Regions from separate parts of the Arthrobacter sp. SLBN-100 genome, predicted to be linked through region 1. Evidence: riboswitches for the same ligand, from Rfam matches in the RefSeq annotation. Region 1 holds a riboswitch; the other holds the start of a gene.
The links. A riboswitch is a leader RNA that binds a small molecule or an ion and turns the genes downstream of it on or off. The one in region 1 is predicted to bind S-adenosylmethionine.
Positions count from the first base shown of each region.

Region 2: it holds a riboswitch for S-adenosylmethionine, as region 1 does, so the genes downstream of both, FBY31_RS12030 (DUF1737 domain-containing protein) here and FBY31_RS20590 (bifunctional o-acetylhomoserine/o-acetylserine sulfhydrylase) in region 1, are expected to answer to the same signal.

Region 1 covers NZ_VFMY01000001.1:4,485,322-4,489,721, forward strand. The annotation lists gene FBY31_RS20580 (HNH endonuclease signature motif containing protein) at 1-607, opposite strand, end outside; gene FBY31_RS20585 (VOC family protein) at 1,171-1,809, opposite strand; SAM riboswitch class IV at 1,970-2,085, shown strand; gene FBY31_RS20590 (bifunctional o-acetylhomoserine/o-acetylserine sulfhydrylase) at 2,132-3,457, shown strand; SAM riboswitch class IV at 3,567-3,682, shown strand; gene metX (homoserine O-acetyltransferase MetX) at 3,695-4,400, shown strand, end outside.
Region 2 covers NZ_VFMY01000001.1:2,576,432-2,580,831, forward strand. The annotation lists gene FBY31_RS12015 (pyridoxamine 5'-phosphate oxidase family protein) at 118-582, shown strand; gene FBY31_RS12020 (TetR/AcrR family transcriptional regulator C-terminal domain-containing protein) at 604-1,305, opposite strand; gene FBY31_RS12025 (hypothetical protein) at 1,538-1,792, shown strand; SAM riboswitch class IV at 2,142-2,256, shown strand; gene FBY31_RS12030 (DUF1737 domain-containing protein) at 2,270-2,548, shown strand; gene FBY31_RS12035 (rhodanese-like domain-containing protein) at 2,545-2,955, shown strand; gene FBY31_RS12040 (O-succinylhomoserine sulfhydrylase) at 2,956-4,164, shown strand; gene FBY31_RS12045 (DUF1905 domain-containing protein) at 4,322-4,400, opposite strand, start outside.

The DNA of each region.
Region 1 (4,400 bases):
GGCGTTCCCGCCAGCCCCGGGCCCTGGCCTTGAATCGGTATGCCGGCATCTCCCCGGCCGGGCACCCACGGGCCGCGCCCGGCGCGTCCGGGTCCAGGAAGTGCGCCTCCAGCGCGCCCGCCGCGGCGCGGTCCAGGCAGGAGGTCTGGTCCACCATGGTCCGGGCATGGGCCCAGGACATCGTCCCGGACTGCAACGCCGCCAACGACCGGGGCAAGGACGTGGTCAAAGCATGGGATTCAGCCAGCAACGCCCCCGCGGCCCGGTCACCAATCGCCAGCGCGCACCCGACCTCGGCCACCAGGGACCGGTCCTGCGCCGTCGCTTCCTGCGGAGACGACGCAGGGCCGTTCAACGCCTTCGTGGCCCCGGCCAGGACCGCCACCGCCAGCGCCTTCACCGCCGCGATTTTCGCCTCCGACCTCGCCACCTCGGCTAAAACATCCAACGCCGCATCAACCAAGCGCTGCAACGGATCATCGTCGGGCCCGCCAGGGACAGCGCCCTCGGAAGCGGCAGAACTTTCGCCGCCCAGTGCAGCCATGAACGCAGCGACAGCAGCCTCAACCGCTTCCTCCGCCTGCACCACTGCCGGGTTCAATTCCATACCTCCATCATCGTGTGGAGGTCTGACAAAACCGGGCGCCTCCGAACGGGCAGCGACCGAAGCATCAACCGCTTCCTCCGCCTGCACCACCACCGGATTCGCCACCATAGCTCCATCATCGTGTGGAGGTCTGACAAAACCGGCCGCCTCCGAACGGGCAGCGATCGAGGCACAAGAGGCTTCCTCAGCCTGCACCACCAACGGATTGGTTTCCATACCTCCATCATCGTGTGGGGGTCTGACAAAACCGGGCGCCTCCGAGAGCGCAGCGGCAGCACAAGTGGCTTCCTCCACCTGCAACACCGCCGGATTCGTTTCCATACCAAAATCATCGCCGGAGGGTATGACACTTTGGCGGGCTCCGCGAGCAGGGGCTCCAGCAGAAGCTTGTTTGAGCTAAGGGGGCCGGGTTCGGCAGGAAATGGATTCGGCCGCCATCAGCTGGTGACGCCGTTGTCACCGGCTGATGGCGGCCGAAGTTTGGGGGGACAGGGTGCCCAAGCGGTAACCCGGGCGCACCACAGCGATGCCCGGGCGCGGCGGCCCGGGCATCGGAAGGAAAGTCAGATTGTGACTGCTCCGGTGGCGGTTTCGAAGGTGACGGACAGGATTCCGGGCGTCCCGTGCGGTGCCACCCAGTCAACGGCCACGTCTTCGAGCGGCTTCTCTACCGGCTCGCCCAGCCACTCGGTGACGCGCGCCGCCGATCCGGCAATGGTCAGGCAGCTCATCTTGACGTTGCTGTCGTAGGCATTGGACGGGTGCAGGGACGGATCGCCCTCCCACTTAAGCATGTAGGGAACCTGGGGGTCGGCGATCAAACCGAGGATGCCGATCTGCTTCCAGACGAGTTCGCGGCCGTCCGGAAATTTCCGGTTGCCGTTCACTGCGGAACGTCCCAGCCGCTCTTCAAAGGGGACCAGGTCGTCCACTTCGACGCACCAGCCCATCCAGCCGCCGCCCGCAGCAGAGCGGGCACGGACAGCCTGTCCGAAGGGGGCCTTGTCTGAAGCGGGGTGGTCCAGGACCTCCACGACTTCGAGGTACTTGTGGCCGGCGAGCGGGATAATCATGTTCCGGGTGCCGAACCGGGGGTGTACCCCACCCTTCACTGCCTCAACGCCGAGGGCAGAGGAAATTCGTTCGGTAGTGGCCGCCAGGCCATCGTGTTCACAGGCGTAAGAGACGTGATCCATGCGCATGCCATCATCTTGGCACTTTGTGATCAGGCTCTCAGCTAAGGGTAGCCTTACTGGGATTTTGGCTGGTGAACCCCCACAAACCAGGGTCTGCCGAAATCTTCAGGACCATGTTCGTCACAATCCTGTCCGGCGCCGTGTTTGTGTTCCTACACTGAGCTCAGGTCATGAGTGCCAGCATCAAGCCCCGGCTCGCTGGCCGGCAACCCTCCAACCGCGGTGGGGTGCCCCGGGTGAGGACCTGGCTGTCCGGCAAGGGCCGGATGGCAAGCGCGGCCCGCGGTGCTTCGAGCATGCCGGGGGCCCCTGTCAAAGGAGCCTTGAATTGTCCAACGGATGGTCCTTCGAAACCCGCCAGATCCACGCCGGGCAAGTGCCGGACAGCGCCACCGGCGCCCGTGCCCTCCCCATCTACCAGTCCACGTCCTTTGTGTTCCCCAGCGCGGAAAGCGCTGCCAACCGCTTCGCCCTGGCCGAGCTGGCGCCCATCTACACGAGGATCGGCAACCCCACGCAGGAGGCGGTTGAGCAGCGGATCGCGAGCCTTGAAGGCGGCCTGGGCGCGCTGCTGCTCAGCTCCGGGCAGGCCGCCGAAACTTTCGCCGTCCTGAACATTGCCGAGGCGGGGGACCACATCGTCGCCAGCCCGAGCCTATACGGCGGCACCTACAACCTCTTCGCGCACACGCTGAAGAAGTTCGGTATCTCGGTCACCTTTGTGGCGGACCCGGACAACCTGGACCAGTGGCGTGACGCTGTCCAGCCCAACACCAAACTCTTCTTCGGCGAGGTAGTTTCCAACCCGCGGCAGGACGTCCTGGACATCGAAGGCGTGTCCCAGGTTGCCCATGACGCAGGGGTGCCCCTGATCGTGGACAACACCCTGTCCACCCCGTACCTGATCCGGCCGCTGGAGTGGGGAGCGGACATTGTGCTGCACTCGGCCACCAAGTACCTGGGCGGCCACGGTGCCGCCATCGCCGGCGTGATAGTGGACTCCGGAAAGTTCGATTTCGGCAAGGACCCGCAGAAGTTCCCCGGTTTCAACACCCCGGACCCCACCTACAACGGGCTGGTGTACGCCCGTGACCTCGGCGCCGACGGCGCCCTGGGCGCCAACCTGTCCTACATCCTCAAGGCCCGGGTCCAGTTGCTGCGCGACCTCGGTTCGGCCGTGTCGCCCTTCAACGCCTTCCTGATCGCCCAGGGACTGGAGACGCTAAGCCTGAGGGTGGAACGGCACGTGGCCAACGCCGTGGAAGTTGCCCAGTGGCTGGAAGCCCGTGGCGACGTCGAATCCGTCGCCTACGCCGGGCTGCCCTCGAGCCCCTGGTACGAGCGGGGCCGCAAGTACGGCCCGAAGGGTACGGGGGCCATTGTCTCGTTCAACCTGGCCGGCGGGGCCGATGCGGGCAAGCGCTTCGTTGACGCCCTGGAGCTGCACTCCCACGTGGCAAACATCGGCGACGTCCGCTCCCTGGTGATCCATCCGGCGTCGACCACGCACAGCCAGCTCTCGCCGGACCAGCAGCAAGTTGCCGGCGTGACCCCCGGGCTTGTGCGCCTTTCCGTGGGCATCGAGCACATCGATGACATCCTGGCTGACCTCGAAGCCGGTTTCAGGGCGGCCAAGGAGGCCAGCGGCGCCTGATCGAAACCCAGGCACGAACCGAAGGCACCCAAGCGCGGTGGCAAGCCGCGATGTCACAACCGGTCACACTCTTGGCGGCAGGCGGGGGCTGTTTCGTACACTCGATGCAGGTCATGAGTGCCAGTGACAGCCCCGGCTTGCTGGCCGGCAACCCTCCTACCGCGGTGGGGTGCCCCGGGTGAAGACCTGGCCTGCCGGTCAGACGACGGCGGGCAAGCGCGTAGAAGAGGTCTTGCCATGACGGTTACCGTCACCCGTACCACCGTTCCCGAGCATGGGATTGTCCGCTATGCCTCCATCGGTGGGCTGAAGCTGGAGGCCGGCGGATTCCTGCCGGATGTCACCCTGGCCTACGAGACGTGGGGCACGCTCAACGAGGACGGCAGCAACGCAGTCCTGATCGAGCACGCGCTCACCGGCAGTACCCACGTGACCAGGGGCGACAGTGATGAGCCCGGTTGGTGGGAACAGCTCGCCGGACCGGGTGCACCGGTGGACACCAACCGGTTCTTCGTCGTATCAATCAACATTGTGGGCGGCTGTTACGGCTCCACCGGGCCGTCGTCGCCCGCACCCGACGGCAAGCCCTGGGGCTCCCGTTTCCCCTTGGTGACGCTCCGGGACACTACCGAGGCGGAGGCCCGCCTGGCGGACCAGTTGGGCATCAGCAGTTGGTTTGCGGTCCTGGGCGGGTCCATGGGCGGCGCACGGGCGTTGGAATGGGCGGTGACGTATCCGGAACGGGTGCAGCGCTGCGCCGTGATTTCCGTGGGGGCTGCGAGCACCGCCGAGCAGATCGCCTTCGCGCAGGCACAGACGCTCGCCATCCGCCAGGACGCCAACTTCAACGGCGGTGACTACTACGGCGGGCCGTCCCCGGAGGATGGCCTTGCCCTGGCCCGGCGCATTGCCCATATCACGTACCGTTCGCCGCTGGAGCTGG
Region 2 (4,400 bases), 1.9 Mb from region 1:
GCTCGAAGCGCTCTGGGACTGCGGCTCCACCGCCCGCGCCGATTCCAGTGACGCGGGCCGTGAATCCGGCAAGCAAGGCATAGTCACCGGACGAAACTTGGCCGTAGGGTATGGTTCATGACTTCTGACGCGGAACCGATCGGGAAATTGTCGTTTGATGAATGCTGGGAACTCCTCGAACGTGACACCCTCGGCCGGCTCGGCCTGACAGTGGACGGACACCCCGAGATTTTCCCGGTCAACTATGTGGTGCACCGCCGGAGCATCGTGTTCCGGACCTCCGGCGTCACCAAGCTGTGGAGTGCCAAGGCGGAACGGCCGGCCGCCCTTGAGATCGACGGCTACGACCCCCACACCGAAGAGGCATGGAGCGTGGTGGTGCGCGGGGACACGGGCATCATTGAGGACCAGGCTGACAAGGACGCCGTGGACAGCCTGGGGCTGGAGCCGTGGCAGCCGGGCGAGAAAGCCCACTACATCAGGTTGACAGCCCGGGCCCTCACGGGGCGCCGCTTCAAGGTGAACAAACCTGACATCTGGAACACCCGCACCACGGACCGCCGGCGCTCTTCTTTCGAGTAGTTGCCGGTGCCTCCCCGGATGCTAGGCGGCCGGATGCTTTGAGAGTTGCGCTTCAAGCCCGGACAGCAGGATGGTGAGTCCCTGGTCGAGTTCGGCGGAACCCTCGTACTCAGCGAGGTTTGGCGCCAGTGCCCTCAGCCGGGGGAACTCCTTGGCTGGCAGCCGGTGCAGGCCGAGCCGCAGCAGCGCTTCGTTTTCTTCCGGATCCACCACGTATTCCTGCAGTTCGTTCAGGATGTGGCCATAGAGGAAACCGTAGTAGGCGCGGTAGACGTGCAGCGCATCTGCGGCAGTAAACCCTGCCCCGATCAGCAGGGAGAGGATCTGCTCCAGGGGACGCAGTGTGCCCAGGGGACGCAGGCCCAGCGGTGTGGAGAGCGGCCTTGTCACCAGCAGCGGCACCACATTGGGGTGCTGGAGCGCGAGCAGTCGCAAGTTGTGCGCGATGCCCCGGAGCTGCTCTTTCCAGTCCGGGTCCTCTGGATGGATGGCGAGCTGGTTGAGGACCAGCTCGGACACTCCGTCAAGCAAGGCAGCCCGGTTCTCCGCATAGCGGTAGAGGCTCATGGGGTCACGGCCCAGCTCCTGGCCCAAGCGGCGCATTGTCAAGGCATCCAGCCCTTCAGCGTCCACCAGTTCGAGCGCTTTGGCCAGCACCAGCTCGCGGCTGAGCCGGGCCTTCCGGCCGCGGCCTTCGGTGTCTGGAGTCTTCGGCGGGGACATGTGTTTTACCGTTCGTGAGCCGGCAGCAAGGGGTGTCCGAAGGTAATTCCAGACGCTTGCTGTATTTGTAGTCTACGAGTAAAGTCTACAGCGTAGACAAGGTGTTAGCGCCGCCTTGAACGTTTCGATTCCCAAAGACTCGATCAACACTCCATTGCCTTGTGCAGGGCTTTGAGGTTCCCGCTGCTGTAGCCGAACGGCGGCACCACGCACGTAGCGAAGGGACGCCGTCATGGCACATTCGCAGTTCGACACTTTCCTCCAAGAAGCCACCCACTTGGATAAGGCCTACGATCACAGCCTCGACGATGACGGGCTTTACGGCCTGTATACCAGCTGGTGCTTCATCAACCAGCAGACGCCCGGCCAAGAGTCCGTCTTCTGGGCAGCCATGAAACACCGTATGCCGGCAGGCCACAACGGCTTGCGCATGAAGGGTCCGGCAGCCGCCGACTACATCCTTACAAGCTACCCCGGCCTGGTCTAAGAGCGGGAACATGGAAAGGCGTGAACAGCTGCCCCCGGCGGGCAGCGTTCACGCCTTTCGCGTTTCCGCTACTTGCCCCCAAGGTGCTCCTCAAGTGGGGATGACGCGGAAGACGAACCGGGCTGGCTCTCCAGTGCGGCGGGTGCTGGCGCGCTGATGGGGCCCCTAAGAAACCGGCGGATAGCAGCGGCGGAGGCCAGGCGCGTTCGCCGCCCGTGGCGACTCCCGCCGTCGAACGTTCCAGGATTCACGCGGTAACGCCCCCCCAAGCTGCCTCACGGCGCTTCAGTTACGCAACATGACGACGGCGGCGGTGCGGCCCCGCGCGCCAAGTGTTACGTTTCTGGGGAGTAATGAGTACCGGCGCCAAGCCCTGACTGGCCGGTCGGCAACCCTCCTTCCGCGGCGGGGTGCCTCAGGTGAATACTCGGCATATCGACCGATTCGAGTTGCAAGCGTGAGAGAAGGAGATCCGTCGTGTCCGACGCACCTGCCCCTGAAGAGAAACTGTCCTACCGCCTCATCAGCGGGGCGGATGACCGCGCGTTCTGCGAGCGGATCTCGGCCGCCTTGGCCGAGGGCTATGTGCTGCACGGCAGCCCGGCAGCAACCTTCAACGGCAGCAGCGTCATTGTGGCCCAGGCCGTAGTCCTGCCGGCTGCCATCGCGTCCGCCGATGCCGCCGTCGCCACCGCTGTTGATGACCTGGAAGGGGCCAGCGAGGACCTCGAATTCGACGGCGAGGGCCACGCATGAGCTACGCAGGGGACCTCACCCCCCAGGAAGCCTGGGACAAGCTGCAGCAGGGCGCCATCCTCGTGGACGTGCGCACCGAGGGCGAATGGGCCCACATCGGCATCCCCGACACCAAGGCCACTGACAATGATCCGCTGTTCATTCAGTGGACCTTCCCCGGCGGCATCCCCAACCCCGATTTCATCAAGGACTTGAGCCTGCAGGCCCCCGAGAATCCTGCAACTGAACTGGTCTTCCTGTGCCGCTCCGGCCAGCGTTCCATCGCCGCCGCCATCGCCGCCACGCAGGCAGGATTCACCTCCTACAACGTCCTGGAAGGCTTCGAAGGCGAGCCGGACCGTTACGGCGAACGCACCGTCAACGGCTGGAAAAACCGCGGCCTGCCTACCAACCTGGGAAAGAACTAAGTGACCTTCAACGAAGACGCCGCGGGCTGGAGCCCCGATACCCAGGCCGTCCGCGGCGGACTGGACCGCACCAACTTCCAGGAAACCAGCGAGGCGATGTTCCTGAACTCGGGCTTCGTGTACGAATCCGCCGCCGCTGCCGAACGGGCCTTCACCGGCGAGGACGAACGCTTCGTCTACTCCCGCTACGGCAACCCCTCGGTGGCCACATTCCAGGAGCGGCTCCGCCTCCTCGAGGGCACCGAGGCGTGCTTTGCGACGGCGTCCGGCATGTCCGCGGTTTTCACCGCCCTGGGTGCCCTGCTGGCTGCAGGCGACCGGGTGGTTGCAGCCCGCTCGCTCTTTGGCTCCTGCTTCGTGATCCTCAACGAGATCCTGCCGCGGTGGGGCGTGGAGACTGTGTTCGTGGACGGCCCTGATCTGGACCAGTGGCGCGAGGCCCTGTCCCAGCCCGCCACCGCCGTGTTCTTCGAGTCGCCGTCAAATCCCATGCAGGAGATCGTGGACATTGCGGCGGTGAGCGAACTCGCCCACGCCGCAGGTGCCACGGTCGTCGTCGACAATGTCTTTGCCACTCCCCTGCTGCAACGCTGCGGCCAGTTGGGCGCCGACGTCATTGTCTACTCCGGCACCAAACACATCGACGGCCAGGGCAGGGTCCTGGGCGGCGCCATCCTGGGCACCAAGGAATTCATCGAGGGCCCGGTAAAGCAGCTCATGCGGCACACGGGCCCCTCCCTATCCCCCTTCAACGCGTGGGTCCTCACCAAGGGCCTCGAGACCATGGCCTTGCGCGTCAATCACTCCTCCGCCTCCGCGCTGAGGATCGCGGAATGGCTGGAGCGGCAGCCGGCGGTGAGCTGGGTGAAGTACCCGCTGCTGAAGTCGCACCCGCAATACGAACTGGCCGCAAAGCAGATGAAGGCCGGCGGAACGGTGCTCACCCTTGAACTGGCGACGACGGGTGGCCGCTCAGGCAAGGAAGCCGCCTTTGCACTGCTGGACGCCTTGCGGATCATCGACATCTCGAACAACCTCGGGGATTCCAAGTCCCTGATCACCCACCCTGCCACCACCACGCACCGGGCAATGGGACCTGAGGGCCGCGCTGCCATCGGTCTCAGCGATGGTGTGGTGCGGCTGTCCGTGGGGCTCGAGGACGTGGACGACCTGATTGGCGACCTGGAACAGGCGCTCAAGCAGATTTAGCGCCGGCTGGCACGAGGTCCCGGTTCCGCTCCAGCACCGCGGCCATATGCCGCTTGCTGCTCCTTCGCTGGATCTGACGCAAGCTACACAAATGGCCCCGGCCCCCTCGCTGGATCTCCGCGACTGTACCGGAAGTCCGGCAGCCGTTGCCGTGGTCTCAGAGGTCCTGTACGAAGAGTTGGACGGCCACCTCGTCGCCTTCACTGATCCGCGCTTTATCCCTGATGTCCTTTTTG